Regions from separate parts of the Vibrio rubrogenes genome, predicted to be linked through region 2. Evidence: riboswitches for the same ligand, from Rfam matches in the RefSeq annotation. Region 2 holds a riboswitch; the other holds the start of a gene.

Region 1 (15,045 bases), on a different contig from region 2:
TGAAAAATCACCATAACCGACCGTTGAAGAAGTCACTACGAGGTAGTAGACGAAATCGGTAAATGATTGGGTAATCGCTGTCTCGCCTATAGCATTCAGTCCTAGCCAGCTAATCAGCAGATAACCACCAAATGCGAGAATAATATTCTTCTCGCTCATCTGGTTTATTTGTGTATATATCCAACGTCTTAATTGAATAAAGATAGGCATAATCGTTTAATTCTGTTGCAATGAGGATCACTTTGCATGTGGCAGTTGTTCAACACAACTGCCAACCTGTCAAAAGCGTGACCTTATGACTGACCACCTTTGAGGATACGCTCAAGTTCATCACTGGCTGAACTTGTTCCGCCGGGAGTAATGCCGGCTTCTGCCAGTTTGCGATCCAAACTTTGGTTACTACTCTCTTCAGCCATTTCTGCGGCAGCTTCTAATTGAGCGCTCCGTTCAGCCTGACGTTTCTTAATCCGCTCCAGTGACTCAACGGCAGTATGCATTTTGGCATTGGCACCGACATTCGTCGCTGAAACCGCACTCTGTGCTTTTTGCACCGCTTCATTGGCTTTGACCACATCAATCTGCTGTTCCAACTGGCGGAGCTTACTTTTCGCCTGCGTGATATTGGTCCGCATCACTTGCTCAGATTTTTTGAACTCTTCAAGATAGTTATTTTCCATTGAAGATTCATTTCTGAGATCGGCAACCTTTTGGGCACATTCAAGAGCGAGCTCTTGAGCACCTTTTTCCATGGCATTGCGAGCATGTAATTCGTATTCCGTAATCCCTTGTTCCAGCGAGGCAATTTTTTGTTCGGACAGCTTACGTTTCGCAACAATGCCGACCAGCGCTTCATCTGAACGTTTCAACTCTGCTTTCGCTTCGCGAATTTCTTGATCCAAAATACGCAGTGCTTGTTGATCGACAATTGCTTCTGCGGTTTCGTTGGCACCGCCTTTAATCGCGGTGAATAATTTTTTCCAGACACTCATCATATTACTCCGTGATTAACTCTTCCTGATACAACTCGATAAATGCTTCAACATTACGAAACAGGGTTTCAACCTCAATGAGGATGCTTTCTGCTTTGGACTGAGATGACAATGCACCGAAAGCCACGTAATAATCTGCCTGATTAATCTCGTTAATCGCAATGGTTGAAAGGGGAAACATCTTGTGCGTTTTTAGAATCAGTGCATTGAGTTGTGCCTGATCTTTGACATGTGTGGCTGGAAATAACACCACTTCAGCAAGGATCTGTTCACCTGCAACCGCAATATAAGCTTGAATTCCGTCAGCATTGGTCACAATCAGAGCATCTCCCTGAGTTTGAACTTGCCAATCGTCGTTGTGTTGAAGAATGGGCATCATTTCATGAATTTGCCACATAGGTTTCTCCTTGTATCTGAAAGAACAATCAACTAAAAGTCAGGCTGTGATTGACAGCCTGAAAGACTGGAGTGTTGATGCATTTCATCTTGTTATCTATGGTTGAATGCTACCTTGTCACTATCAAAGGTAAACAACAACCCCTACATCGTTTTTATTGGTCAAAAGGGTTATGATACTCGCAGCTTGACGGTTATATGTGTCAGTCAATAATGATATGTGGCACATAGCGCGACATATCTTGTGTGACCCGCGAAACATCTTCCCGGATAGAAATTCCCGCTGCTTCTTGGTTAACCAACCAACTTCCGACCAAGGTATACTGCTGTCCGAATTTCGGTAAAGGATGATAGGCCTGATAGATCACGCCCTCATCGCCATATGGGCCTTCGGTTCTGAGCGTCTGACGGCCATTCTGGACGATGGTAATATTCGCCCCTTCTCGGGCAAAAATCGGTTTAATGACATAATCTTTCAGCGTGCCCAGATCTTTGTCATCGGCAAAGTAAGCCGGTAAGAGATTCGGATGGTTGGGAAACATTTTCCATAACAAAGGTAGCAGCGCTTTGTTACTGATAATTGACTTCCACATGGGTTCTAACCAGTTGACCGAAGCCGCCTGAATATTGGCTGCATATTCTTCCCGAAACATGAATTCCCAAGGATAGAGTTTAAATATCCAATGAACCGGTTTATCGGTTAAATCGGTAAATTGACCTTGAGTGTTCAGCCCAATATCTTCGACATAAACAAAGGCTGTCGATAGTCCAGCCTCTCTCGCACAATCTTCTAAATATTGAACGGTACCGCGATCCTCTACGGAGTCCTTACAACAACAGAGATGAAGTGTTTGACCGGGCTGATAGGTTGCCAACTGTTGAAAGCGGCTGATCAACAGTTCTTGCAGTAAATTACATTGATCGGCATCGCGGCGGATTTTTCCGTGGTTCACCATATCTTCAAGCCATAACCACTGCCAGAATGCCGTTTCATAAAGACTGGTTGGTGTATCTGCATTATTTTCATACAACTTGGCAGGTTGCTTACCGTTATATGCAAAATCGACACGAGAATACAGGGAAGGTTCGCGTTTCTGCCATGAATCATACAATCCTTGCCACATGGGTTCCGGGATTTGGAATTTCCGGAGCCAGTATTCATTCCCGACCACGGTATCCACAACTTCCAGACACATTTGATGGATGTCTTCGGTTGGTTTCTCTAAGTCATCTTCGATTTGTTTGAGTGTAAACTGGTAATAGGCCGTTTCGTCCCAGTAAGGTTCACCATAAGCGGTATGAAAACCAAAGCCGAATTTTTTAGCTAAATCCCGCCAGTGTGGCCGTTCCTCGGCATTTAATCGAAGCATTGTTCTGTCGCTATGATCCGTTGTAGTTGGCAAAACTGTCCGAATAATGAGCACCCGGATAGATAAAATATCTAAAATTCAAATAATTATATGAGCTTTACTGATTATGGTTCAAGTGATTTATTGGATCGGAATGAAAAATATCAGTAGATATCGAAATTGTCTTTTTAGATGAGGCTTGACTGGTCGGAAAATGTTCCACAGAAAATGTGATCAACAAGTCGATGGAAGAACCACAAAAACCAAAGCCGTCATCTGGAGTGATGACGGCTTTTGTAGAGAAAAACACTAACTAGTGGGTTGCCGGATAAGTATATTGAGCAGACTTAGCATGTGATTGATTTTGTTTTTTCTGCTCATATACCGGTTGGTCTATACCGAGCTGTTGTTTCGCTTCTTCTTCGGACAGACCCAAATGACAACGTAATAAATCAATAGCCATTTGATAGTTGTTAGCTTCTGACATGACGGTTTCCTTTTTTATCATGTATGGAACGACATCGTACACGATAAAAGTAGATGTCTTTCCGTGAATTGACAATAAGACTAAAGTCTAATTTATAGGGCTGTTTTTATCGCTGAATGGTGACCGTTCAGATGTACGAAGATTGTCAGAGGCGTTGTCATCAAATGTTGCAATTTACCGCTTCACCTTGTTTTTGAAATAGACGACCATACTTTATGGATATATGGGTCAGTGCGCTTTATTGACGAAGAATAAAAGTGGCGGCTGGCTCTGTATAAGAATTAAATAATAGATCGTGACGGCGTGAATTCAACGAACGGTCAACTTGTGTATGTTTCTCATGGGAGAGTGAGTCATGAAACGCATTTTGTTATTTTTGGCAACCAACCTTGCAGTCATACTGGTGCTCAGTATCGTCTTAAATGTGGTTTATGCCGTGACAGGGATCAGAGCGGGGAGCTTGTCCGGTTTGCTGGTTCTGGCCGCGGTGTTTGGTTTCGGCGGGTCATTGATTTCATTATTGATGTCCAAAGGCATTGCGTTACGCTCTGTCGGTGGCATGGTTATTGAGAATCCACGCAATGAAACCGAGCATTGGTTATTTGAGACCGTGAAACGTCAGGCGAAACAGGTGGGGGTCGGTATGCCGACGGTTGCAATTTATGATTCACCCGATATGAATGCATTTGCAACCGGAGCAAAGCGGAACGATTCGTTAGTTGCGGTTTCAACGGGGCTGTTACACAACATGACCCGGGATGAAGCGGAAGCGGTGCTGGCACACGAGATGAGCCATATTGCTAACGGTGATATGGTGACTATGACGCTGCTTCAAGGGGTCGTGAATACATTCGTTATCTTTATGGCGCGCTTTATTGCCGGGATTGTCTCTTCTCGTGATTCCGATGAAGGAGAGAGTGGTAATCCGATGGTTTACTTTTTGGTATCCATAGTTTTGGAACTCGTATTTGGTATTTTGGCCAGTGTCATTACGATGTGGTATAGCCGCCGTCGAGAGTTCTATGCGGATGCAGGCGCGGCACAACTGGTCGGTAAACAGAAAATGATTGCGGCTTTAGAACGTTTGAGAATGAGCCATGAATCTCAGTTGGAAGGTTCCATGATGGCATTTGGTATCAATGGCAAGCGTTCTCTGACCGAACTCTTGATGAGCCATCCTCCACTGGAAAAAAGAATCGCTGCATTACGTCAGCTATAAATAATATGAGGGCGAGATTTTCTTCGACCTTCAATTCAAACGTAAAAAAGGCTTCCAAACGGAAGCCTTTTTCAAATTCAGAAAGAAGTTAATAACTTAGAGCTTATCTGTGAGTTCGATAGCCTGACCGATATAACTTGCTGGCGTCATCTGTTTCAGACGTGCTTTTTCTGCTTCAGGAATGTCGAGCCCCTCAATAAACTGGCGCATTGCTTGTCCGTCAACGCGTTTGCCGCGAGTCAGTTCTTTCAGTTTTTCATAAGGTTTTTCAATACCGTAGCGACGCATAACAGTCTGGACAGGTTCAGCGAGAACTTCCCAGTTTTGGTCTAACTCGGCCAGCAATGCTTCACGATTGAGTTCAAGTTTGCTGATACCTTTCAATGTTGAACCATACGCAATCACCGCATAGCCGACACCCACACCGAGATTACGCAGGACGGTTGAGTCGGTTAGGTCACGCTGCCAGCGTGAAATTGGTAGTTTTTGTGCCAAATGCGTGAATACGGCATTGGCTAATCCAAGGTTACCTTCTGAGTTTTCAAAATCAATTGGGTTCACTTTGTGTGGCATCGTCGAAGAACCAATTTCACCCGCGATGGTTTTTTGTTTGAAATGACCCAGAGCAATATAACCCCAGACATCACGATCAAAATCAATCAAGATGGTGTTGAAACGGGCAATCGCATCGAATAGTTCTGCGATATAATCGTGCGGCTCGATCTGCGTTGTATATGGGTTCCATGTAACGCCAAGAGACTCTGTGATGAACGATTCACTGAACTGATGCCAGTCCAATTCAGGGTAAGCCGATAAATGTGCGTTGTAGTTACCCACGGCACCATTAATTTTTGCCAAGATTTCAATATTTGCAATTTGTCGGTACTGACGTTCCATACGATAGGCGACGTTCGCCATCTCTTTGCCCATTGTGCTTGGTGATGCCGGTTGACCATGTGTCCGGGAGAGGAGGGGAATATCGCGGTATTTTTCTGCAAGCACTCGAATTGCATCGATAATTTTGCGAATTTCAGGGAGAATCACGGTCTCTCTGGCTTCTTTCAGCATCAGCGCATGAGATGTGTTGTTGATATCCTCGGAAGTACACGCGAAATGGATAAACTCGCTCACAGCATTCAATTCAGGATGTGCCGATACTTTCTCTTTCAGAAAATACTCAACCGCTTTGACATCATGGTTAGTCGTGCGCTCAATCTCTTTGATTCTTTCTGCATCCGCTTCACTGAAGTTGGCAGCGATCTCATTCAGAATATGATTTGCTTCTTGACTGAAGGCAGGGACTTCTTGAATGCCGGGGGTGTTGGATAGCTTCTGTAACCAACGGATTTCAACGATGGTTCGATACTTTAGGAGGCCATATTCACTAAAGATACTGCGTAACGCAATCGTTTTACTTCCGTAACGGCCATCTACCGGTGAAACAGCAGTCAGTGCTGACAGTTCCATGTTTTTCTCCTGAATATTGATATTGAGTTAGATTTGAGAGTGAATTTAGTTCGCCTGAACGCGAGATATTTTAAATTCGGGCTAAAAGAATTCTAGCCTGTTCGACCATTTTCTTCCGACCAAAAATAAGATGACGGCGTTTACCACCGACTTGACGCCATAAAACTGCGCTTCTGATCCCGGCAAGGAGCAAAGCTCGGACTTTATGTTGATTCGCGGTTTGTTGTAACACGGACGGTGTGCCAGTGACTTGAATTCGTGGCCCGATCGGACTGATGACATCCAGATAGACACTCGCAATATTACTCATCATCTGCTCATCTAGAATTTCAAAATGAGCCGACTGGCGCTCGAGCATTTCGAGGCGATCGCCGAGTTGCGACATAGCATCCCGACGACTGTTCAGTTTACGTTCCAAGGCCATCAGGCTAATAATATAGCGTGTCAGTTCACTACCGGATGGCGTGCTGTCCAGCCCATTCGTCAGGCATTCAAGCCCGACCTTGAGATTTTCTTCGTGTCCGAACACATCAATGGTACTGGCCGGATTCATGTTCAGAATCGCTTTGATTGAAGTTTCAAAGGCGTCAGAATCACAGTAACCGTTTTTCGCAACCTGTTGTACCAGAAATGCTGCCTGACAAATTCCTGCAAAAGCGATTGTGCGGTCATAGTTTGTGTTCGCCACGTAAAACTCCTGAATCTTATAATACAGTGTATGGAATTCGTGTTTCGATGACCCCGCCACCGAGACAGACATCACCGAGATAGAATACAGCGGACTGTCCTGGTGTCACAGCGATTTGAGGCTCATCAAAAATGACTTTCAGTTTATCATTATCGGCTGGGATGATGGTACATGGGATATCCGTTTGACGATAGCGAGTTTTCACGGTGCATTGAAACGGACTTTCCGGTACGAGACGATCCACCCAGTGTAGTTGTGAGGCAACCAATCCTTCTGATTTTAACAGCGGATGATCGGAACCCTGTACTGCAATCAGCACATTGCGTTGTAAATCTTTTTCGGCCACATACCAAGGCTGTTCACTACTCTCTTTGAGCCCACCGATATGGAGACCTTTGCGTTGCCCCAGCGTATGGTACATCAACCCTTGATGCTCACCGATGACCTTACCTTCAGGGGTTTCTATTTTACCCGGTTGAGCAGGAAGATAACGCGACAAGAAATCGGTAAATTTTCTTTCTCCGATAAAGCAGATACCTGTGGAATCTTTCTTCTTCGCGGTAATCAAACCTTGTTCTTCAGCGATCTGACGGACTTGTGGTTTTTCCAGCTCACCGACCGGAAACAGGCTTTTGGCAATCTGTTCATGGCTTAAGGTGTAGAGGAAGTAACTCTGGTCTTTATTGTTGTCTAAGCCTCTTAACATTTGCGGTTTGTCATGACCTGACGGGAATGTCCGACGGACATAATGTCCCATGGCAATGTAGTCGGCATCCAGAATCTCTTCAGCAAATTCTAAAAAGGCTTTGAACTTGATTTCTTTGTTACACAAAATATCGGGATTCGGTGTTCTTCCTGCCTTATATTCAGCAAGAAAATATTCAAATACATTATCCCAGTATTCAGCAGCAAAATTGATCGTATGAAGATAAATACCTAACTTATCGCAAACAGCCTGAGCATCAGCCAGATCTTCGGCTGCTGTACAGTATTCTTCGTTATCATCTTCTTCCCAATTTTTCATGAACAGACCTTCAACTTGATAGCCCTGTTGCTGGAGAAGAAAAGCTGAAACGGATGAATCAACCCCGCCAGACATGCCGACGATAACTTTTTTCTGTGCGTTTGCTTCTCGGTTTTCTAACATCTCTCAATACCACTTGTTCTGTTGAGGCTGCTGATTCTATCAGAAAGAATGTGACGGTTACAGCTTCATCTGGAGCAGTCATCTTGAGGGATTGAGGTCAATCTGAACTGGATGTATTTCACTCAGAATCGAACCATTGCATTGGACGAATTGCACTCGGATATGACAGGAAAGTTATCAGTATTCGATAAAAATAAATGGGACAGAGATATTGATATACAAAATGTGATTTTTTTTGTAAGAATTTTTGTCGTTATGATATGAGTCGATATTCTTAGTTATAAAAAAGCAGTTACGAAACAGTAGTTACAAAATACATAAAAAACAGTCATCGAATGAGTCCAAAATATATGTAATTGTTATAAAAATAGTTGTTTAGAACGGGCATGATTTTTTTGTTATTCAATATGCATTGATGATTTATTTGTCAAGTTTGTCTTGGGCTAGAAATACTGAAAAATTTGGAACGGATATAATGGTTTTATAAAATTAATTTTTATTGCATCCATATTCACGCGCTAGATTTCATATGTTGCTGTTAAGCATATCTTAATTTTTGATTTGAAATCGATTACTGTTGTTCGAGCCATTGCCGGAGACTATATTGGCGGCTAAACTTACGCAGTCTTTTAATTCACGATAATTTACATATGAAGTTTCCCGGCCAGCGTAAGTCAAAACATTATTTTCCTGTCGATGAACGAGATTTGCTCATTTTACGGAGCTCCCAACGAAAAACTTCTCCCCAGACTCATGTTATTGGTATTGACCAAGTAATTGTTGATATTGAAGCGATCGTCGATGAGGATCTAATTCAACGGTATGGGTTAAGTCTTGGGCATTCTTTAGTTATTCAGGATGAAACCGCAGAGTTACTTTATTCTGAATTGGTTGAAAAGCATCTGATGACTAATGAGTATGCTGGTGGCACAATCGGTAATACTTTGCATAACTATTCTGTATTGGCTGATGACCGTTCTATCTTATTAGGCGTCATGTGCAAGAATATTGGGATCGGTAGTTATGGTTATCGTTATTTGTGTAATACGTCCAGCCGGGTAGATTTGAACCATTTACAGGGGATTGATGGTGCTATTGGACGTTGCTTTACATTGATTACTTCAAGTGGCGAACGAACTTTTGCTATTAGCGAAGGTCAAATGAATCAACTCCGGGCAGAAAGTATTCCGGAGCATATTTTTCAATCGGCTTCTGCTTTGGTTTTAACGGCATATTTAATTCGTTGTCAACCGGGTGATCCGATGCCCCAAGCAACGATGAAGGCGATAGAATATGCGAAAAAATATCATGTTCCGGTGGTATTAACGCTGGGGACAAAACATGTCATTGAACAGGATCCAGCTTTTTGGCAAGACTTTTTGAAGCAGAACGTTACGGTAGTTGCGATGAATGAAGATGAAGGACACGCTTTAACCGGAGAAACCGATCCGTTGATGGCTGCAAATAAGGCTCTTGAATGGGTAGATTTGGTATTGTGTACAGCAGGACCGCTCGGTTTATTTATGGCTGGATATACAGAAGATGACGCTAAACGCCAAACCAGTTTGCCTTTATTGCCGGGCAGTATTCCTGAATTTAACCGTTACGAATTTAGCCGGCCGATGATGAAGCAGTGTTGCACTCATCCGATCCGAGTGTACTCACACATTGCGCCTTATATGGGGGGGCCTGAAGTGATTAAAAACACCAATGGTGCCGGTGATGCCGCATTATCTGCTTTATTACATGACATGGCGGCAAATAGATATCATAAAATGAATGTACCGAATTCAATTAAGCATCAATATGATTCTATTACTTATTCATCGTTCTCCCAAGTCTGTAAGTATTCTAATAGAGCAAGCTATGAAGTTTTAAGTCAACATTCACCAAGATTATCAAAAGGCTTACCGGAAAAAGAAGATAGTTTGGAAGAAGCATATTGGGAACGATAACAAAAAGAATTCAGCGCGGGAAAAGCGGGTAAAATGTTTCGCAAAGAATAATTGGTTTCGTACAAAGGTTCATATAATTATCCTGAGTAAGAGACAATAAAAAAGGCTCCATGAGGAGCCTTTTATTTTTTACGTTTCTGGAATTAGATCGCAAAATCATCCAGAGACTTGCCTTCATCAAGGGCTTTTTGAATTACTGATGGTGTACGACCTTGACCTGTCCAGGTTTTTTCTGCACCGTTTTCATCGATATATTTATATTTCGCTGGGCGTGGTGCACGTTTACCTTTTGTCTTACCTTCGGTGGAAAGTGCAGAAATTAACGCGTCTACATCGATACCATCTTGTGCAATTTGTTCAGCAATTTGAGCTAGCTTTTCTTCTTGCTTTTCTCTTTCTGCCCGTTCTTTTTCTTCTGATTCTCGACGTTCTTCAACGACAGAGGTCAGTTTTTCTAAAGCTTCTTCTAACTGAACGAGTGTTAAATTACGTGCATAAGCGCGTAAGCTACGAATATTCAGTAGAGTTTTAGTTAGTTCCGACATTTTGTTATTCCCACAACTTTATTTAAACACAACGGAATAATAAACGCAGATATTTATTATGACAACATTAGCGAACTAATAATATATAAAAAAACTGGCAGAATCGTAAATTATTGTAAATGCTTGTGTCAAATTATCATTAATTACGATGAATATCATATATGAGCTTGATTTGTTAACTTGAGTTATTCATTGAGATTAATACGAAGCCTATTGCTTGACTGAGCTTTTTGATTTAAAGCAAAGATAAACCTATTGCAAATGGTTCCGGTATTTGTACAATGGGCGCGTTCTAATTCGGTCATCAACATATACTGCCGTTACTCTGTCGAAGTAGTGGTGAATTGTTCTAGTCCGTGTAGAGGTGCAATTAAGATAAGTAAATCAGGGTAGGGTGATGCCTATGACCTTGGTTGAAAGGCTTTTTTGCCGAAGTGAACGTGTTTATCAGAGGCCGTTTGCTGGGGTTGTTCCCGAATAGGGGCAACACTGCCATAGTCTATTTATTTGTATAACTATGGAGCGCTACTGTAGGACTGGGTGAAACTAGATGGTTTTTCACTTAGTTCATCTTTGAATGACGCAGACAGGTTATTCATATAATTACAATGCAGTAGGTCTCTTACCATATTTAATCATTGGTTATTGAAGATCATGACATTAGTTGATTTTTCCTCCTCCTTAATATCTCTTTTTCCACCGATTGTTGCGCTGGGTATGGCGATCCTGACCAGACGCGTGCTGCTTTCTTTAGGCGTTGGCATCTTGTTAGGTGCTTGCCTGTTGAACGATTATTCTTTGTTTTCTTCATTTGATTACATTCAAGGCAAAGTTTATGCACTGGTGATTGAAGATGGCGCAATTAACAGTTGGAACATGAGCATTATCGGTTTTCTCCTCCTGCTAGGGATGATGACTGCAATATTGACGCTTTCCGGTGGTACACGGGCATTTGCATTGTGGGCCGATAAAAAAGTGAAGGGCAATAAAGGTGCTCAGTTGCTTGCTGCTTTTTTGGGTGTTTTCATTTTTGTCGATGACTATTTTAACAGTCTGGCGGTTGGCTCGATTTCCCGCCCGGTGACTGACCGGTTTGGTGTTTCACGCGCAAAACTCGCGTATATTCTTGATTCAACTGCGGCACCTATGTGTATCATCATGCCCGCTTCCAGCTGGGGCGCGTATATTATGACCATTATCGGTGGTATTTTAGTTTCCCACGGTATGACAGAATACACGCCGTTAAATGCATATGTTGAGTTAATTCCGATGAATTTCTACGCCATTTTTGCTTTATTAATGGTGTTTGCGATGATCGTTTTTCAATTGGATATCGGTCCGATGAAGCATCACGAACATCGTGTTGCATCCGGAATCGGGCGCAATGATCAGGCCGCAGAACTCAAAGAGGAGCTCGATATTCAAGAAAGTGAATCAGGACGAGTGCGTGACTTAATTGTGCCGATAGTGGCATTGGTGATTGCTACCGTCGCTGCAATGCTCTTTACCGGTTGGCAGTCGCTGACGGCTGCAGGTGAAACATTTAGTATTTTAGGGGCGTTTGAAAATACGAATGTGGGAATGTCTTTGATTGACGGTGGTTTAGTCGGACTATTGATGGCGCTGTTTTCGGTATTGAGACAACGAATGCCACCGGTTACCATCTTGAAAACGCTGCTAATCGGTATGAAGTCAATGTTCGGGGCTATCTTAGTGCTGTTTTTCGCCTGGACGATTGGTGCGGTGATTAAAGATATGCAGACCGGGCTTTATCTCTCGTCGATGGCTCAAGGTAACATTCCGGTACACTGGTTGCCGGCTATTCTGTTTGTGTTGTCGGGGCTTATGGCATTCGCGACCGGTACATCGTGGGGAACGTTTGGCATCATGTTACCGATTGCCGGGGATATTGCTGGCGCAACCGAACTGGCGCTGATGATGCCAATGTTAGCGGCGGTACTTGCAGGCTCCGTCTTTGGTGATCACTGTTCTCCGATTTCTGACACAACAATCTTGTCGTCTACCGGGGCGCGGTGTAACCATATTGATCATGTTTCGACACAGCTTCCTTATGCTCTGTTAGTGGCGTTTATCTCGCTGATTGGTTATATCGTTTTAGGGCTGAGTGATTCCGTTAGCTTGTCGCTGCTGGTTACATTTGCTGTGTTTGCTATTATCTGTTTTGGTTTCCGTATTCGACAGCAATCCCAAGATCGGCTTTCTGAGCATGCCTGATGATGACTCAGTTTTATCGGGTACGATTTGTCTTATGAAGATTATTTGCATAAAAAGTCAAAAGAGGGGTTGCAAAACCCCTCAAGCTTGTATAGTGTGAAGAAAACTTGATAGGCAAGTTAAAGATTTTTCCAAGTATGCGCAGTTTTATTATGAGAAGCTTTATGAAAAACAGTTTCGTTATGAACATTCACCACCATCATCATCCCTAAGTTATCTTTCGGGAGATGAGCGCATACCCGGGAGATAAGATTCTCCCGGTGGTGAAATGAAAAAATTCAATCAACCCTCGGGAGTAATTCCGAGGGTTTTTTTATATGCTTTACATTAAGAAACAGCTGACATTCAAAAGCTGAATGGATACTGAAAAGAACAACAATGATTGACAAGGAATTATTTATGCAAGCACAACAACGCCTGAGAATTGCAGTCCAAAAGAAAGGTCGCCTGAGCAAGGAATGTATGGCACTCCTGAAGCAGTGTGGTGTGAAGTTTAATGTGATGGGGGAACGTTTGGTCGTTCACTCACTGAATATGCCGATTGATTTACTGTTAGTCCGTGATGACGATATCCCGGGATTGATTATGGACGGGGTCGTGGATTTGGGGTTTGTCGGTGAAAACGTACTTGAAGAAGTCCGTTTGGATCGTCTGGCGCTAAATGAACCGAATGAATTCGTTTCTTTAAGACGTCTGGAGTTCGGTGGGTGTCGTTTGTCGATTGCGATTGATAAAGATAAGAGTTACAACGGCCCACAAGATTTGAATGGGATGAGAATTGCGACAACGTATCCTCATCTGCTAAAAGCTTATATGGATCGTCAGGATATTCCTTTTACCACGTGTATGTTGACAGGCTCGGTTGAAGTTGCCCCCAGAGCAGGACTTGCTGATGCAATTGCTGATTTAGTTTCAACCGGTGCAACACTGGAAGCCAATGGCCTGAAAGAAGTCGAAGTGATTTTCCAGTCTAAAGCGACGCTGATTCAGCGCCGTGGTGATTTTGCCGCGGATAAGGTTGCTTTAATCGATAAGCTACTGACTCGGATGCACGGTGTTCAGCAGGCGAAAGAGTCGAAATATATTATGCTCCATGCCCCCGTGGATAAACTGGCAGAAATTAAGCAATTACTGCCCGGAGCGGAAGATCCGACGGTATTACCACTGTCAGCCGACAAATCAAAAGTTGCGGTGCATCTGGTGAGTTCAGAGAACCTGTTCTGGGAAACAATGGAACATTTGAAAGCCTTGGGGGCCAGCTCGATTCTGGTTCTGCCGATTGAAAAAATGATGGAGTGATCATAATGAGAACGGTTGTATGGCAATCTTTAAACAAAGACCAGCAAGCTTCGATTCTGGAGCGTCCAGCGATCATTGAAGGTGCAAGTGTCACGGCTGCTGTCGCTGCGGTGATTGAACAAGTTCGCCAGAATGGTGATCAGGCGCTCCGAGAGCTGACTGAGAAATTCGATCATGTGATCCCTGAGAATATTCGAGTCTCAGCAGAGGAAATTCAAGCTGCTTCAGCGCGTCTTTCCGAAGAGATGAAACAGGCACTTGATCAGGCTTACACGAATATTACCAAATTTCATAAAGCACAAATTCCCCAGCCGATTCAAGTTGAAACGATGCCCGGGGTGGTTTGTGAACAGATAACACGTTCGATTAATACCGTCGGTTTATATATCCCGGGCGGGAGTGCGCCGCTTCCTTCAACGGTTTTGATGTTAGGCGTACCGGCTCGAATTGCGGGTTGCCGGAAAGTCGTTTTGTGTTCTCCGCCACCGATTGCCGACGAAATTCTCTATGTCGCCAAATTGTGTCAGATTGATGAAGTTTATAATGTCGGAGGCGGACAGGCGATTGCAGCGATGGCTTATGGCACAGAATCTGTTGCCAAAGTCGATAAGATTTTTGGGCCGGGCAATGCTTATGTGACGGAAGCCAAACGTCAGGTGAGTAACGATTTTCGTGGTGCAGCGATCGATATGCCCGCCGGTCCTTCTGAAGTCATGGTCATTGCCGATGAGACCGCTGACCCAGAGTTTATTGCCGCCGACTTACTCAGTCAGGCCGAGCATGGCCCCGATTCTCAAGTTGTTCTTGTGACACCATCACCGATTATTGCTGATCAGGTTACTGATGCGGTGAAGTCTCAACTCAGCGTTCTTTCCCGCGCGGCGACGGCCGAAAAAGCACTGGCATCGAGTCTGGTGATTATTTCCGAATCGATGACACAGGCAGTTTCGATTTCTAATATCTATGGCCCGGAACATTTGATCGTGCAGACGAAAAATCCGCGAGAATTACTGCCATTACTCGACAATGCCGGCTCAATCTTTTTAGGCCGCTGGTCTCCGGAATCTGCCGGTGATTATGCATCCGGAACCAATCACGTTTTACCGACCTATGGCTACACCAGAACTTATTCCAGCCTTGGGTTGGCTGACTTTAGTAAGCGCATGACGGTTCAGGAGCTTTCAGCCGATGGGTTGCGTCAACTGGCACCGACAGTGGTGACAATGGCTGAAGCCGAAGGATTGGATGCGCACAAACGCGCTGTGACGC
Region 2 (15,045 bases):
AGTTCCGCTTTAGCAACAAGCATAAACACCGACTGATCTGGTTGATCGTGCTGTCTGCATTGGTTGAAAGCGGGCTGGCTTATTATCAGTTATTGGTCGATCCGGCCCGAGTGCCACTGGGAGTATTTCCCTCGGTCAATATATTCGTGACGTATCTTGCAACCGGTCTTCTTGCATCAGGTTATTTGCTTTCCCGACATTTGAAAAAGTATCAGGCCCAATTTAGCATTGCCAGTCTGCTCTATATCACGCCATTACTCTGTATGCCTCTATTGGTGTTGCTTCGCTCGGTTACGGGGTGGGGCGTGACCTTAATCGGTATTGTGATGATATTTCCTTATCTGTATCGGTTTGCCAGTCGGAAAAGACTGTGGGGATGGGGTATTTCCATTATGCTCGGTCTGCTGATCGGCTTTATTCTGATCCAGGCGCTTTATACAACACCGTTTAACGCTCAGTTTGTCAAACGATTGTCACCGTTATCGGACAGTCTGGCTCAAACTATCGATATGTTTATCGAGAAACCGTTTACGGGGTATGGCTACGGGCACTTTGAAGAAGAGTATGTGCTTTACAGCGCCCGGCAACATCAATTGAACCCAAACTATCCATCGCCTTTAGCAGGATTATCACATCCGCATAATGAAGTGCTTTATTGGGGGATTGAAGGCGGACTTTTACCGATCTTTGCAATCACGCTGGCAGCTTTATTTGTCTTGGGGCGTATCTATGGCGCTAAACCTAAAACCCGTCTCGCGACATTGTCGCTACTTTTTCCGATAGCAATGGCGAGTCAGGTCGATGATGTATTCAGCCAGTCTGCAATTCACTGGATTACATTTATCATTCTCTTATTTTGGGTTGACCAACGTGTCGCAAAATACAGAAGTGTGCCTATCCATCGCCTGACAATCCGAGGGTTACATGGAGTCGGAATATTGCTCCCTATTTTAACAATGCTTTATTGTGGCACGTTGTTGTGGGCTCAAAGCTTATTGATGCAATACCAGCAAGGTCAGCATATCTCACGACAGGGACAAAGGTATGTACCTTTAGTATGGCAAGATCAATTGATGCAAGCGCAGCTCATGGATCAATTGAAGCAAAAAAATACGGAAGTGCATCAGCAGCAGTTAAGCACTTACGTTCCTTGGCTGCTTGAGTTAATTCAGCGGCAGCCAAGGCCGACATATTATCAGTTGCTCATGGCGTTATATCAGCATATCGGAGATATGAATCGCGCGGAGCAATCACGCATCGAAGCTGAGTTTTTATTTCCTCAATATCCCTTTACGCTTCCAGATAAAGAGCATCTTGTACCGCCCCGCCCGGAGTGATTTTATCTTTTGCTCTGTGTGAGCGCATCTTCCAATGCTTTCAGACAGAGCGCGATATTTTCGGAGCGAGCACTATATCCCATCAGTCCGATGCGCCACGCATTACCGGCAAACTGACCTAATCCCGCGCCAATTTCCAAATTATACTGACGCAGTAAGTAACCTCTAACCCACTCATCGTCAACCCCTTCAGGAATTCGTACTGTATTCAATTGTGGTAATCGTTCTGATTCTGCAACCACAAACGCCAACCCCAGTTGTTCCAGGCCCTGTTTCAGTTGTTGATGCATCTGCTGGTGGCGATGCCATGACGACATCAGTGATTCTTCTTGTAACAGCACAAGCGCTTCATGCAGAGCATATAAAGTATTGACCGGAGCAGTGTGATGATAACTGCGCTTCTGTTGTCCGCTCCAGTAACCCATGACTAATGTTTGATCGAGAAACCAGCTCTGGACGGGCTTTTTACGCGCTTTGATGGTCTCAATCGCCGCCTGAGAAAACGTAAGAGGAGACAGGCCGGGAACACAGGAAAGACATTTTTGGCTCCCTGAATAAACTGCATCTAATTGCCATTCATCTACCGCTAAAGGTACACCGCCTAACGAGGTCACTGCATCAACGATGGTCAACAAACCGTACCGCTTCGCCAAATGGCCTAACGCTTTCGCGTCACTGAGCGCACCGGTCGATGTTTCTGCGTGGACAAATGCTAACACCTTCGCATCTGGATGTTCTTGAATCGCCTGCTCGACTTTTGCAACAGAAACACTTTCTCCCCAAGCGTTATCCACCAGCACAGCGTTGGCACCACAACGGATTACATTCTCCCGCATCCGTTCGCCAAAGACACCGTTGCGACAGACGATAACCTTGTCTCCCGGTTCCAGTAAATTGACGAAACAGGCTTCCATTCCGGCACTTCCGGGAGCAGAAATCGCAATCGTAAATTCATTTTCGGTCTGAAATGCATATTGTAACAGAGACTTCAATTCATCCATCATTTGAATAAATAACGGGTCAAGGTGCCCGATTGTCGGCCGGCTCAAGGCCTGTAAAACCCGAGGGTGAATATCGGACGGGCCAGGGCCCATGAGTGTTCTTCGCGGTGGGAAAAAACTTTGTACAGTCACAAGCTGACTCCTTTCATTGACACTTACTGGCAAGTTATCAGGCTAACGCTTATCCGTGAGGAAAGCTATCCGACACAAGTCTAGTTGAGTATTTTTCTACAATCTGAGTATTTGGGTGAAAATCAACCAATGTGATTCAATTTGTCATTGACATTGATAGGACAAAAACGTTCAATACCTAGGCTATTAAGCAGAAGAGGAGCACTGCCCAGGCAGGTATTTTGTGGAGCCTCAACTCCAAGACAGAATATTCAGGGGGAGTAGTGCCGAGACAGTTCATAGTTGTGGATTTGGACTGTCGGGTGAATGGGCTGAATCCCGTCAACTGTCATCAGTGCTAACTGATGGAGAGCTTCTGAGGTCTACTTTCATCGAATCGCCTCTATTTTTGCTCTAGAAATACTCTCTTCGAACATTGGACGTTGGTTACCCAACACAACATTTTTTATTTTAGGAAGTCGTGGGAGAAATGCCGTGAGTGCATTCAATGTCGCCAAGTTTGGCGGAACAAGCGTGGCAAACTTCGAAGCAATGAGTCGTTGTGCTGCCGTCATCGAAAGTAATCCGGACACAAAGCTTGTTGTCAGTAGTGCCTGTTCTGGCGTGACAAATCTGCTGGTTGAACTTGCCAACGGTGTTCAGGATGCGGAAAGACGTTCATCCATTTTAGAACAATTATCTGATATTCACTTTTCAATTATTGAATCGTTACAAGAACAAGACTCAGTCAAAGAGGCGGTTCAGGCGATTCTTGACACGGTGACAAGTCTCGCGGACGCTGCGTCTTTTCAGACCAGCAATAAACTGACGGACCATTTGGTTGCCTGTGGCGAATTAATCTCGACGCATATTCTGACTCAAGTTCTCAAAGAGCGTGGGATCGATGCCGTCAGATTTGATATTCGTGAAGTGTTACGCACGGATGATTATTATGGCCGAGCTGAACCACAAATCGAAGTGACGGCTATTCAGGCTAAAGACAAACTGGCACCCTTGTGTAAAACGCATCTGGTAGTGACACAGGGATTCATCGGTTCTGATGAGCAGGGCAATACCACCACATTGGGTCGCGGTGGAAGTGATTATTCAGCAGCACTGATTGCAGAAGCGGTTCAGGCATCCGGACTGGAAATCTGGACGGATGTCCCCGGAATTTATACCACTGACCCACGCATTGTGCCTAAAGCGGCCCCGATTCCTGAAATTAGCTTCAATGAAGCCTCAGAAATGGCGAATTTCGGTGCAAAAATCCTGCATCCTTCAACGTTGCTTCCTGCGCTTCGACACGGTATTCCGGTCTTTGTCGGTTCATCAAAAGAGCCGGAGAAAGGCGGTACCTGGATTCGGAAACGCGTTGAAAATTCACCTTATTTCCGGGCACTGGCATTGCGGGCCAATCAAACTATGGTGACGATTCGCAGCGCCAAAATGTTCCACGCGTATGGATTTTTGGCTAAGGTTTTTGAAATTCTGGCCAAGCATAAAATCTCCGTCGATTTGATTACGACGTCAGAGATCAGTGTGTCCATTACGCTGGATAAGACGGACACGGCTGGCGGTGCGCCCGAGCTGCCTGCGGCTGCCCGGGCTGAGTTGGAAGAACTCGCACATATTGAAGTCGAACGAAATCTGAGTCTGGTCGCTTTGATCGGTAACCATATGGAAACCAAAGGTTATGCCAAAGAGGTTTTCAGTACCCTCGGTGATTACAATATGCGCATGATTTGTTACGGTGCCAGTGATCATAATCTGTGTTTTCTTGTCGATGCTGACGATGCAAAAAGTGTGATTCAGAAACTGCATCAGGATCTGTTTGAGCCGCAAGACAACGGGTAAGACAATCGAGAAAACAAGCAAAAACATTCAGAAGAGGTTGGCGATGCCAACCTCTTTTTTATGACATTTTTCCGTTCAATCCTGAGCTTGTCTTTGCTTCGTCAATAGTGTCGACACCAAGTGTCGAGAGTGATTGATTTCGTGGTGATTCATTTGCGGGATTGGTGGTATTTAATATATTATCCAATTTAAGTATTTGATTTTTAATTAATAAAAACAAATTCACACGAATGGCATGGTTATTGCCCTTTTAGTTGATTATTTAGCTGTCAGGGGATGCTATGAAAAAATTTGTAGTTGCCGATCCTAAGAAGTGTATCGGATGTCAAACATGCATGGCTGCCTGTTCTGATGTTCACCAGAAAGTCGGATTGCAAAGTCACCCGCGTTTGACTGTTGTGAAAAATAACGACACAACGGTTCCGGTCATGTGTCGTCATTGTGAAGACGCTCCGTGTGCAACGGTCTGCCCGGTACAGGCGATCACCAAAGAAGCTGACCGGATATTTCTCAATGAATCAATTTGTGTCGGGTGCACATTGTGTGCTGTGGCTTGTCCGTTTGGTGCGATTGCTCTTGATGGCAGTCGCCCGATTGCTCATGCCAACAGTTATGACACTTATATACCGTCAACACCACGTTCCAGTAACCCATCTACGTCCGTACCCCGAACGTTTGGTCATGATCTCTTGGCTTGGGAGCCGGGTGTGAAAAGTATTGCGGTGAAATGTGATTTGTGTGAGTTCAGAGAGGAAGGCCCTGCCTGTATGGAAGTCTGTCCGACCGGGGCAATTGTATTGGTGAGTGAAGAAGCAACGGAACGTGCCCGCAAGATCAAGAGGGAAGTGACTGCCAACAGCTCACTGACTGTGGATATGGAGAAATAACATGATGAGTCCTTTATCGCTGTTGGCTTTATCGATGGGGTGTTATCTCATCGCCTGCGTTGTGGCCTTGTTTGGCAATTCTCGACGGGAATCTTTGTACGTGTCTCTTGCGAGTCTGTGTTCTGCGATTGGCGGTATCACCGGTGTGATCAGCGCGGGGTATGCTCTTGTCAGCCATCAGGTGTGGCAAGCGCAGCTTTTCAGTCCTTTCCCTTTTGCGCAACTGCTTGTTCGCTTTGACGGATTAGCGGCATTTATGGTGATGGTTATTTCGCTGATTGTCATTGCTGCCTCCATATACGGCTTACATTATATGAAAGAGTATCAGGGTAAAGGTGGCTGGGGGATCAGTTTTTTCCTCAACCTCTTTGTCGCTTCGATGGTTGCGTTAGTTGTGGCAGATAATGCGTTTTACTTCATCGTATTCTTTGAAATGATGTCACTGGCATCTTACTTTCTGGTGTTGGTGGAGCAGAGTGAAAAAAGTATTCGTGCTGGCCTGCAGTATTTTCTCATTGCTCATGCCGGTTCTGTACTCATCATGATTGCCTTCTTTATGCTTTACCGGGCAGCCGGAACCCTGAATTTCACCGATTTTTCCCATCTGTCGTTACCTGCATGGGAGTCGTCAGTCATCTTCTTACTGGCATTCTTTGGTTTTGGCGCGAAAGCCGGCATGATCACGTTACATAGCTGGTTACCTCAGGCTCACCCCGCAGCGCCTTCTCATGCATCAGCACTGATGTCCGGTGTGATGGTCAAAATTGGGGTGTTCGGTATCATCAAAGTGGGGCTCGTTTTTCTCGGTGGTGCAGAGATTTGGTGGGGATATCTGGTGCTCGCCTTTGGTGCTTTCTCCTCGGTACTGGGGGTGATGTATGCATTGGCAGAGCACGATATCAAACGTTTGCTTGCCTATCACACCGTGGAGAATGTCGGCATTATCTTAATGGGCGTCGGTGTGGCGATGATTGGTACTGCATCCGGTCATCCGGTTCTCGCTGCTTTAGGCTTGTTGGGCGGACTTTATCACCTACTGAACCATGCGGTATTCAAAGGATTACTCTTTCTTGGCGCCGGCTCGGTCATCTCTCAGGTTCATACCAAAGATATGGAAATCATGGGAGGACTCGGCAAGCTGATGCCTTATACCGCAATCACTTTCTTGATCGGCACCATGGCGATTTCTGCATTACCGCCACTCAATGGTTTTGTCAGTGAATGGTTCATTTATCAGTCCTTGTTCCAGATGAGCCAGCAAAATCATATCTTCATGGTGACGGCAGGGCTCGGTGCTGTTGTGATGCTGGCGATAACCGGGGCTTTGGCATGTATGTGTTTTGTGAAAGTCTATGGGATTTGTTTTACCGGTGCGCCGCGGAGCAAAGTCGCCAATCAGGCCCATGAAGTCGGGTGGTCGATGATTGTCGGCACTGGTTTTCTGGCTTTGCTATGTATCATTCTCGGCGTCGGATCCCCGTGGATTTCACCTTACATCTCTGATGTTGCCACCAATACGCTGGCTATCACCCCAATCGATGTGCAGCAGGGGATCGCGCTTCACCCGGTCTCAACCACGCAGGCCATTCTTTCGACACCAGTTATTACCATCAGTTTAATTGTACTGTTGATTGTTCCGTTTCTGGTCTTGTCTCTGTTTAAGAAACATCGCCTCGAACGGCGTCACCAAGGTGATCCATGGGCGTGCGGATATGCTTATGAACAACGCATGACGGTCTCGGCGAGCGGGTTTACGCAACCCCTGCGTTATATGTTCTCACCGGTCTATCGGATGCGGATATTGCTCGACCCGTCGGGATGGATGAAACGAAGCTACCAGCAGGCCACGATTTCAGCTGCGGCAGTTGAGCCGGTATTTGACCGGTTTTTGGTTCGACCTTGTTGTGATGTGGCTCTGAAGCTCGGGACTTGGGGGAGAAAGCTACAGGGCGGGGATTTCCGCATCTACTGTCTCTACATTGTGATAGCACTGATTGTGTTACTTATTATTCCGTTTGAATCAGGAGTGAAATGATGCCTGAACTACATATGCCTGAGATGAGCTGGATGGTGCTTGCATTTAGTCAGGCTTTATTCATGTTGCTTTTGACACCGCTAGCTACCGGATTTTCACGGGTACTCAGAGCCAGAATTCATTCCCGACGTGGGCCGGGGTTACTACAAGATTATCGAGATATCGCCAAGTTACTACGCCGTCAGCCGGTTGCACCGGAGAATGCCGGCGGCATTTTCTGGGCAATGCCATGGATCCTGATTGTCACGATGTTATTGATTGCGATGGCTTTGCCTACTTTGACTCAGGTGTCGCCATTTCCGATTTCCGGTGATGTGATCACCGATATCTATCTACTGGCAATTTTTCGGTTCTTCTTTGCTTTAGCCGGCATTGATGCCAATAGCATGTTTGGTGGTATCGGTAGTAGTCGCGAGCTTACATTAGGTGTTTTGGTTGAGCCGATTTTAATGCTGGCAATTTTTCTGATGGCTTTGATGGTCGGCTCGACCGATTTGGGATACATCAGTCAGGGCATGCTAACCGAAAGTCTCAATCAGCCGATTCCTGTGATTCTGGCCGGTGTTGCCTGTGCTTTTGCCGTGTTTATCGAAATGGGAAAACTCCCGTTTGATGCAGCCGAAGCAGAGCAAGAACTTCAGGAAGGTCCGGTGACTGAATACTCAGGCTCGGGGCTCGCGATGGTGAAGCTGGGGCTGGGGCTGAAGCAGCTGGTGGTTGCTCAATTATTCTTGGCGATTTTCTTCCCGTGGGGAAAGGCTGCCGAACTGACGGTGACTGCTTTGGGGGTTGCGAGTGTGATTCTGTTGCTCAAACTCATTGTCGTTTTCTTTCTGGCGGCATTGGTTGAAAACAGTATGGCACGTGTCCGTTTTCTGAATACTCATCGGCTGACTTGGTCTGCCTTTGCTTGTGTTGTTTTAGCACTCGCATTTTATATCATTCGATTGTGAGGTATTAAACGATGGAAATCATTGGATTACTCACTATTGGACTTCCTTTTCTGGGGGCAATATTCATCCTGTTTGCCTCTGAGCAGTCTGCAAAATGGATCTGTCAGTTTTTTGCAGTACTGGCGACATTGGGAACCTGGGGATTGTCTTATCTCTTTTTCTCGACAGGTGGCGAAGCGGTTTCGGTGCCTCTGTTGCATGTAGGACATGTCCTTATTTTTGGTCTGGTCTTCGATAAAGTCAGCACCCTGATTGCCGTAGCCGTGGTCGGATTAGGCTTGATCGTGGCGGTCTATTCTCTGGGGTATATGAGTTCAGGGAACAAAGAACACGCGCAGCATGGTGCGAAACGATATTATGTGTTTCTGCTGATCTTTATCGGAGCTATGGCCGGTCTGGTCTTCTCTTCAACCATTTTGGGACAGTTGTTGTTTTTTGAAATCACCGGGGCTTGTTCCTGGTCTCTGATCGGTTATTACCAAACGCCGCTGGCGTTTCGTTCAGCTCTGAAAGCCTTGCTTGTCACTCACATTGCTTCATTGGGGTTATTTATCGCTGCGGCGACCCTGTTTGTCCAGGCGGGGACGTTTGAACTCACTGCAATTGCAGGATTGACTCCTGTCGCCAAAATGGTGGTGCTGTTTGGCATCATGTTTGCCGCGTGGGGAAAATCGGCCCAACTACCGATGCACATGTGGCTCCCCGACGCAATGAATGCACCAACGCCGATTAGTGCTTACTTACATGCCGCTTCGATGGTCAAAGTGGGCGTTTACATTTTTGCCCGCAGTATTCTGTCTGCCGGAACGATTCCTGAAATCGTCGGGATTGTCGGGATTGTCGGGGCCATGATCACCATGATCTACGGTTTTCTGATGTACTTGCCACAGAAAGATATGAAGCGTCTGTTGGCTTATTCAACCATCACTCAGTTAGCATATATTTTTCTGGCACTCTCTATGGCTGCGATGGGGTCATCACTGGCGCTGGACAGCGGGGTTGCTTACATCTTCAACCATGCCTTTGCCAAATGTCTGTTCTTCTTTGTCGCTGGCTCATTCAGCTATGCCTGCGGGACCAGAATGCTTCCTCAACTGAAAGGAGTCATTCGCAAATCACCGCTCTTGGCCATTGGGTTCTGTATCGCGGCAATGGCAATCGCCGGGGTTCCGCCGTTGAATGGATTTTTCAGTAAGTTCCCGTTGTTTGAGGCCGGGTTCCATCTGTCTGCAACCCATGCCTGGTTAACCCCGCTGTTGATTCTGGCGCTGATTGAGTCCATCGCGACATTTGGTTGGCTGTTGTATTGGTTTGGCCGAACCATTATCGGTGAACCTTCTGAAGCGGTTGAGCGGATGTCTCCCTTACCCGGTTCAATGAAAATAACGTTAGTTGTATTAATCGCAATGTCGGTGATATCGAGTGTGATTGCTTCAACATGGCTTCAATAGGAGATGCATAATGGATGATCTCATGATGAATAATCTGGCTGGATTGTTAGTCATCACGTCTTATTTTGTGGTGATTGCCCGTCAGGCCAGAACTGCATCTTGGCTGTATGCCTGTCAGTCTTTCGTGTTGGTCCTGCTCTTTGTGGTCATAGCTGACCATTACGACGCGAGTGATTTGTACCTTTGGTCGATGACGGCTTTTATTTCGAAAGTGGTGTTGTTACCGACAATTTTATATATCCAACTGGGAAAAATGCGTGATGCTGAGGCTGAAAAGCCTATGTTTCACCCCGCGTTGATCGCTGTTTTCGTCGCGGTAATCAGTCTGGTTTGTCTCTATATCATTCAGCCGGTGGCACTTCCGATGGTTGCTACGCTTAAACCCGTCCTCGCTGTATCGTTGGCGCATTTCTTTATCGGGTTGCTGTGTATCATCACTCAACGAAACATTCTGAAGCAGTTATTCGGCTATTGCCTGATGGAGAATGGCTCATCACTGATGTTAGCGCTTGTTGCACACCGCGCGCCTCATTTATTGGAAATCGGTATTACGATTGACGCGATCTTTGCGGTGATTGTGATGGTGATTCTGGCTCGGTTAATTTTTTGCAGACTCAATACGCTGGATGTGAAACAACTGACTGTACTGAAAGGGTAATTGTATGATGTCAATGAATAATCTATTTCCGTACTTGCTTGGCATTCCCTTAACCGCAGCGATGATTTCTTTTATTTGTATTGCGCTGCGAGACCAATTCCGCCACTTATCCATGGTGATTCACCTTGTTAGTGTTGTGGCAATCTGGGGCATCAGCTGGGGGATGGCCACTGAAGTGTTCAGGCATGGTGCGATTTTCTCTGCCGGAAATTGGTTGATGCTTGATGGACTATCAGCACTGTTCCTTGCGGTGCTTGGGCTGGTAGCCTTGTGTACGGGGATTCACTCGGTCGGTTATATCGGGCACGAGCATCAGCACGGCGAATTGTCAGGCAAGCAAGTCTCGCTGTTTTATGGGCTCTTCAATCTGTTTCTGGCGACCATGCTGATCGCTTTAACCGCCAATAATATCCTGATGATGTGGGTGGCAATTGAAGCGACGACCGTAAGTTCGGTGTTTCTGGTCGGGCTGTATTATCAGCGCTCATCACTGGAAGCGGCCTGGAAATACATCATGCTGTGCAGCGTCGGGGTTGCATTTGGCTTATTTGGCACCGTGATGACCTATGCCAATGCCGTTGCTGTATTCGATGCACCGGAACAGGCGCTGCTATGGACGACACTACGGGATCATGCGCATTTGCTTGATCCGCGACTGATGCAAATTGCCTTCATCTTTATTGTGATTGGCTTCGGGACAAAAACCGGTTTATTTCCCATGCATACATGGTTACCGGATGCGCACTCAGAAGCGCCCAGCCCGGTTTCCGGATTACTTTCGGCAGGGTTATTAAACTGCGCTTTGCTCATTATTCTGCGTCACTTTGCCATCAGTTCTATTGTGCTCGGCAGTGATTTTGCCCGCTCTCTGATGCTCGGATTCGGGTTGCTATCGGTTGGTGTTGCAGCACTTTTCATTCTGGTTCAGCAAGATATCAAGCGCTTGTTAGCTTACTCCAGTGTTGAAAATATGGGTTTAATTGCCTTCGCGATTGGTCTCGGTCCGCTGGGCATCTTTGCTGCGCTGCTTCATATGATCAATCACAGCCTTGGCAAAACACTGATGTTCTGCGGGGCCGGCAATATCATGCTGAAGTATGGCACCCGGGACATGAATATCATCAAAGGTGTGGTACGGATAGCCCCATGGACCGGTATTCTATTTGGCGCCGGAGCACTGGCGCTGGGCGGCGTGCCACCGTTCAATCTGTTTGTCAGTGAGTTTTTGATTATCTGTTCCGGGCTGTATGCACAACATCCGGTGCTAATCATTATTTTGCTCTTGCTGTTGACGCTGGTTCTGGCCGGATTCGCCCGCATGGTTGCAGGATGTGTTATGGGCGCAGCACCTGAACATGTTGAAAAAGGTGAAGTGAATTATCTGACGGTCTGCCCGCTGGTGGTGCTGATTGTTCTGATGGTTGTAATGGGGACTCATATTCCGAACACGATTCTTCATGGTGTCGAACAAGCGACACAAATTGTCATTAATCAACCTAATGAATCTCTCCTTGAAACATTAAATCTCCCTTGGCAACAAGGAATGGAACCCATTTCTTCAAGTAGTGACAGTTTATCGGCTGTTTCTCTGACTGAATCGATCAACTAGAGGCCTTATGACATGGATCAATTGAATAGAAATACGCAACAGCAGATCGGTAAGCTCTATGTTGATGGGGTGCGTCAACATTTTCCTGCGGCAATAGAAGATGAAGCCTGGCAGGCCGACAATCAGGTGACGTTGACCGTAAAAATGACCTCGCTGGTTGAAGTGATGAAATGGCTCTACTATGACCAAGGGGGGTGGTTGTCGGTCTCTTTTGGTAATGATGAACGGACATTAAACGGCTGTTTCGGCGTTTATCATGCTTTATCGATGGAAGGCGAAGTGAAAAGCTGGGTGATCGTCAAAGTTTTGGTGAATGCAAACGATCAGGAATTTATCTCGATCACACCTGAGATCCCGGCAGCCGTGTGGGGAGAGCGCGAGATCCGCGATATGTTCGGTCTGCGCCCGATTGGTTTGCCGGACGAGCGTCGTCTGGTGCTGCCCGATGACTGGCCGGAAGATTTGCACCCATTGCGTAAAGATGCGATGGATTACCGTCAGCGTCCGCAACCGACAACGGAGACGGAGAATTACCCGTTTATCAATGAATTAGGGAGCGATTCTGACCGGATTGTACCCGTCGGACCTTTACATATCACCAGTGATGAACCCGGCCATTTCCGCTTATTTGTTGATGGTGAAGACATTATCGATGCTGACTATCGGATGTTTTACGTTCACCGTGGGATGGAAAAGTTAGCTGAAACGCGGATGGGCTATCATGAAGTGGGTTTCCTTGCGGACCGCGTGTGTGGGATCTGTGGATTTACCCATAGCGTCGGTTATAACAATTCCATCGAAACCGCACTGAACATTGAAGTCCCGGCGCGCGGCAAGATGATTCGGACCGTGTTACTGGAAGTAGAGCGCTTACATAGTCATTTACTCAATATCGGTTTGTCCAGCCACTTTGTCGGATTTGATTCCGGTTTCATGCAATTTTTCCGCGTGCGTGAGAAAACCATGGAACTCGCGGAGCTGCTGACCGGCGCCAGAAAAACCTACGGCATGAACTTGATTGGCGGGGTGCGGCGTGATTTTCTCAAAGAGCAGCGAATTAAAGGCATTGCCATGATTCGTGAAGTTCGCCAGTCGTTTACCGAATTGGTCGATGTGCTGCTTTCGACTCCGAATATTGACAGCCGGATCTCCGGTGTTGGTGTACTTGCAAAAGATATTGCCCGTGATTTTAGTCCGGTTGGTCCTCTGGTGCGCGGTAGTGGGTTTGCCCGCGACGCCCGGGTGGTACATGGTCAGTCGCTGGAATCTTACGGGCAGGTACCGCTCGGGTTACACCATTTTGACAGTGGCGATGTACAGGCGCGCCTGCTGATTCGAATCCGTGAAGTGTTCGATTCACTCAATATCGCTGAGTTTGGATTAGATCATCTTCCCGAAGGTGCAATCTTGACTGAAGACTTTCAGTACGTCCCTCATCGGTTTGCTTTGGGATTTACCGAGGCACCGCGCGGCGAAAATATCCACTGGAGCATGACGGGGGATAACCAGAAACTGTTCCGCTGGCGCTGTCGGGCTGCGACCTATGCCAACTGGCCGACGCTGCGTTATATGTTGCGGGGCAATACGGTTGCCGATGCACCACTGATTATCGGTAGCCTTGATCCCTGTTACTCCTGTACGGATCGCGTCACCATCATTGATACCAAGAAAAAACGGTCTCAGACCGTGCCTTATAAAACGATTGAGCAGTACAGCATCAATCGGAAAAACTCACCCCTGAAATCAATGTGAGGTTGTGATGTTAAAACTATTCAAAACAGTTTTAAAAACCGGCGATGCAACGGCCAAGTATCCTTTTGCGCCGTATGAAGTCACCACTGATTTTCGGGGCAAGCCAGAACTGGACGCGGCACAGTGTATTGCTTGTGGTGCCTGCATGAGGGCTTGTCCTGCCAACGCGTTAGTGATGGAGACTGATGAGCAGCAGGGCATCCGGCGCTGGGAGCTTTCTCTGGCGCGTTGTATCTATTGCGGGCGCTGTGAGGAAGTGTGTCCGACGCATGCGTTGGTCTTGTCACAACAGTTCGAACTGGCTGTGACCAACAAAGCAGATTTGTATGAACAGGCTGAGTTTGAGTTGGTTAATTGCCGGGAATGTGATCGTCCTTTCATCGCTAAAAAATTATTCCATTATGTTATGAAGATGCTTCAGCACGCTGGGTTGAGTGGTGAGTCGCTGGCTATGCGTCGTCAGCAGCTGGAAAGCTGCCCTGAATGTCGGCGTCAGGCAAATATGCTGGACGGGCAGAATTTGGCATGTCACCGCTACGTCACTGCAGAGCCGATACCGGTCAAAACTATCTCTGCCACAGATATATCTGCAACTCATCTTCCTAAGCCCAGTGCGCCGGAGAACGGTTGTTCTGCGAACCACATGCCCAACATCAATCCCGCCGATATGAATCGTGAGGAGGTCCAGTGAAAGGTATTCAGCAATTATCGGGTGTTCATCATACGCAGACACAGCCTGTTGAAGTGCCCCCTGAACATCAAGCATTAAAGCAAACACTGTTGAAACAGATCAAACGGTCAGCCTATGTTTATCGGGTGGACTGTGGGGGATGTAATGGTTGTGAAATTGAAATTTTTGCAGCCACTACGCCGGTTTATGATACCGAACGATTCGGCATCAAAGTGGTTGCCAGCCCTCGTCATGCCGACATCTTACTCTTTACCGGTGCGGTAACACGGGCGATGCGTGCGCCTGCTTTACGGGCTTATGAAGCAGCCCCTGATCCGAAAATTGTGGTGTCGTACGGCGCATGTGGCTGTGACGGCGGAATTTTTCATGACCTCTATTGTGTCTGGGGCGGGACAGACAAAATCGTTCCGGTGGATGTTTATATTCCCGGTTGTCCCCCGACCCCGGCGGCCACACTGTATGGATTTGCGGTGGCTTTAGGGTTACTTGAACAAAAAATGCATGCCAAAAACCATGATGCCGAGGCTGAGCCTGCCAGTTTGCGTCATACCGGCATTCCACAGGATATCCGGGTCATGATCGAACGGGAAGCGCGTCTATTGGCCGGTTATCGTCAGGGAAACCGTATTGCGGATGAACTGATGTCTGTGCTGGAAGGATGCCATGCCGACAATGTGGATGTACAAATCCAAGCCTATATTCA

Evidence for each region. Region 2 has a riboswitch for lysine ahead of lysC (lysine-sensitive aspartokinase 3). Riboswitches for the same ligand answer to the same signal wherever they lie in the genome.
Region 1: another riboswitch for lysine. It lies ahead of AC55NX_RS05720 (Na+/H+ antiporter NhaC family protein); the one in region 2 lies ahead of lysC (lysine-sensitive aspartokinase 3).

What each region holds. Positions count from the first base shown of each region.
Region 1 is NZ_JCARSY010000005.1:76,748-91,792, forward strand. It holds gene AC55NX_RS05665 (potassium channel family protein) at 1-210, opposite strand, end outside; gene AC55NX_RS05670 (PspA/IM30 family protein) at 294-989, opposite strand; gene AC55NX_RS05675 (DUF2170 family protein) at 994-1,368, opposite strand; gene AC55NX_RS05680 (glutathionylspermidine synthase family protein) at 1,589-2,755, opposite strand; gene AC55NX_RS05685 (hypothetical protein) at 3,048-3,221, opposite strand; gene htpX (protease HtpX) at 3,577-4,440, shown strand; gene purB (adenylosuccinate lyase) at 4,537-5,907, opposite strand; gene hflD (high frequency lysogenization protein HflD) at 5,978-6,595, opposite strand; gene mnmA (tRNA 2-thiouridine(34) synthase MnmA) at 6,612-7,742, opposite strand; gene AC55NX_RS05710 (inosine/guanosine kinase) at 8,393-9,697, shown strand; gene AC55NX_RS05715 (H-NS family histone-like protein) at 9,841-10,242, opposite strand; lysine riboswitch at 10,594-10,778, shown strand; gene AC55NX_RS05720 (Na+/H+ antiporter NhaC family protein) at 10,897-12,477, shown strand; His leader region at 12,668-12,794, shown strand; gene hisG (ATP phosphoribosyltransferase) at 12,877-13,776, shown strand; gene hisD (histidinol dehydrogenase) at 13,782-15,045, shown strand, end outside.
Region 2 is NZ_JCARSY010000010.1:120,460-135,504, reverse strand. It holds gene AC55NX_RS09885 (PglL family O-oligosaccharyltransferase) at 1-1,337, shown strand, start outside; gene AC55NX_RS09880 (pyridoxal-phosphate-dependent aminotransferase family protein) at 1,340-2,470, opposite strand; lysine riboswitch at 2,657-2,833, shown strand; gene lysC (lysine-sensitive aspartokinase 3) at 2,945-4,306, shown strand; gene AC55NX_RS09870 (4Fe-4S dicluster domain-containing protein) at 4,588-5,193, shown strand; gene hyfB (hydrogenase 4 subunit B) at 5,195-7,228, shown strand; gene AC55NX_RS09860 (respiratory chain complex I subunit 1 family protein) at 7,225-8,181, shown strand; gene AC55NX_RS09855 (hydrogenase 4 subunit D) at 8,193-9,632, shown strand; gene hyfE (hydrogenase 4 membrane subunit) at 9,643-10,290, shown strand; gene AC55NX_RS09845 (hydrogenase 4 subunit F) at 10,295-11,899, shown strand; gene AC55NX_RS09840 (hydrogenase large subunit) at 11,912-13,651, shown strand; gene AC55NX_RS09835 (formate hydrogenlyase complex iron-sulfur subunit) at 13,659-14,342, shown strand; gene AC55NX_RS09830 (NADH-quinone oxidoreductase subunit B family protein) at 14,396-15,045, shown strand, end outside.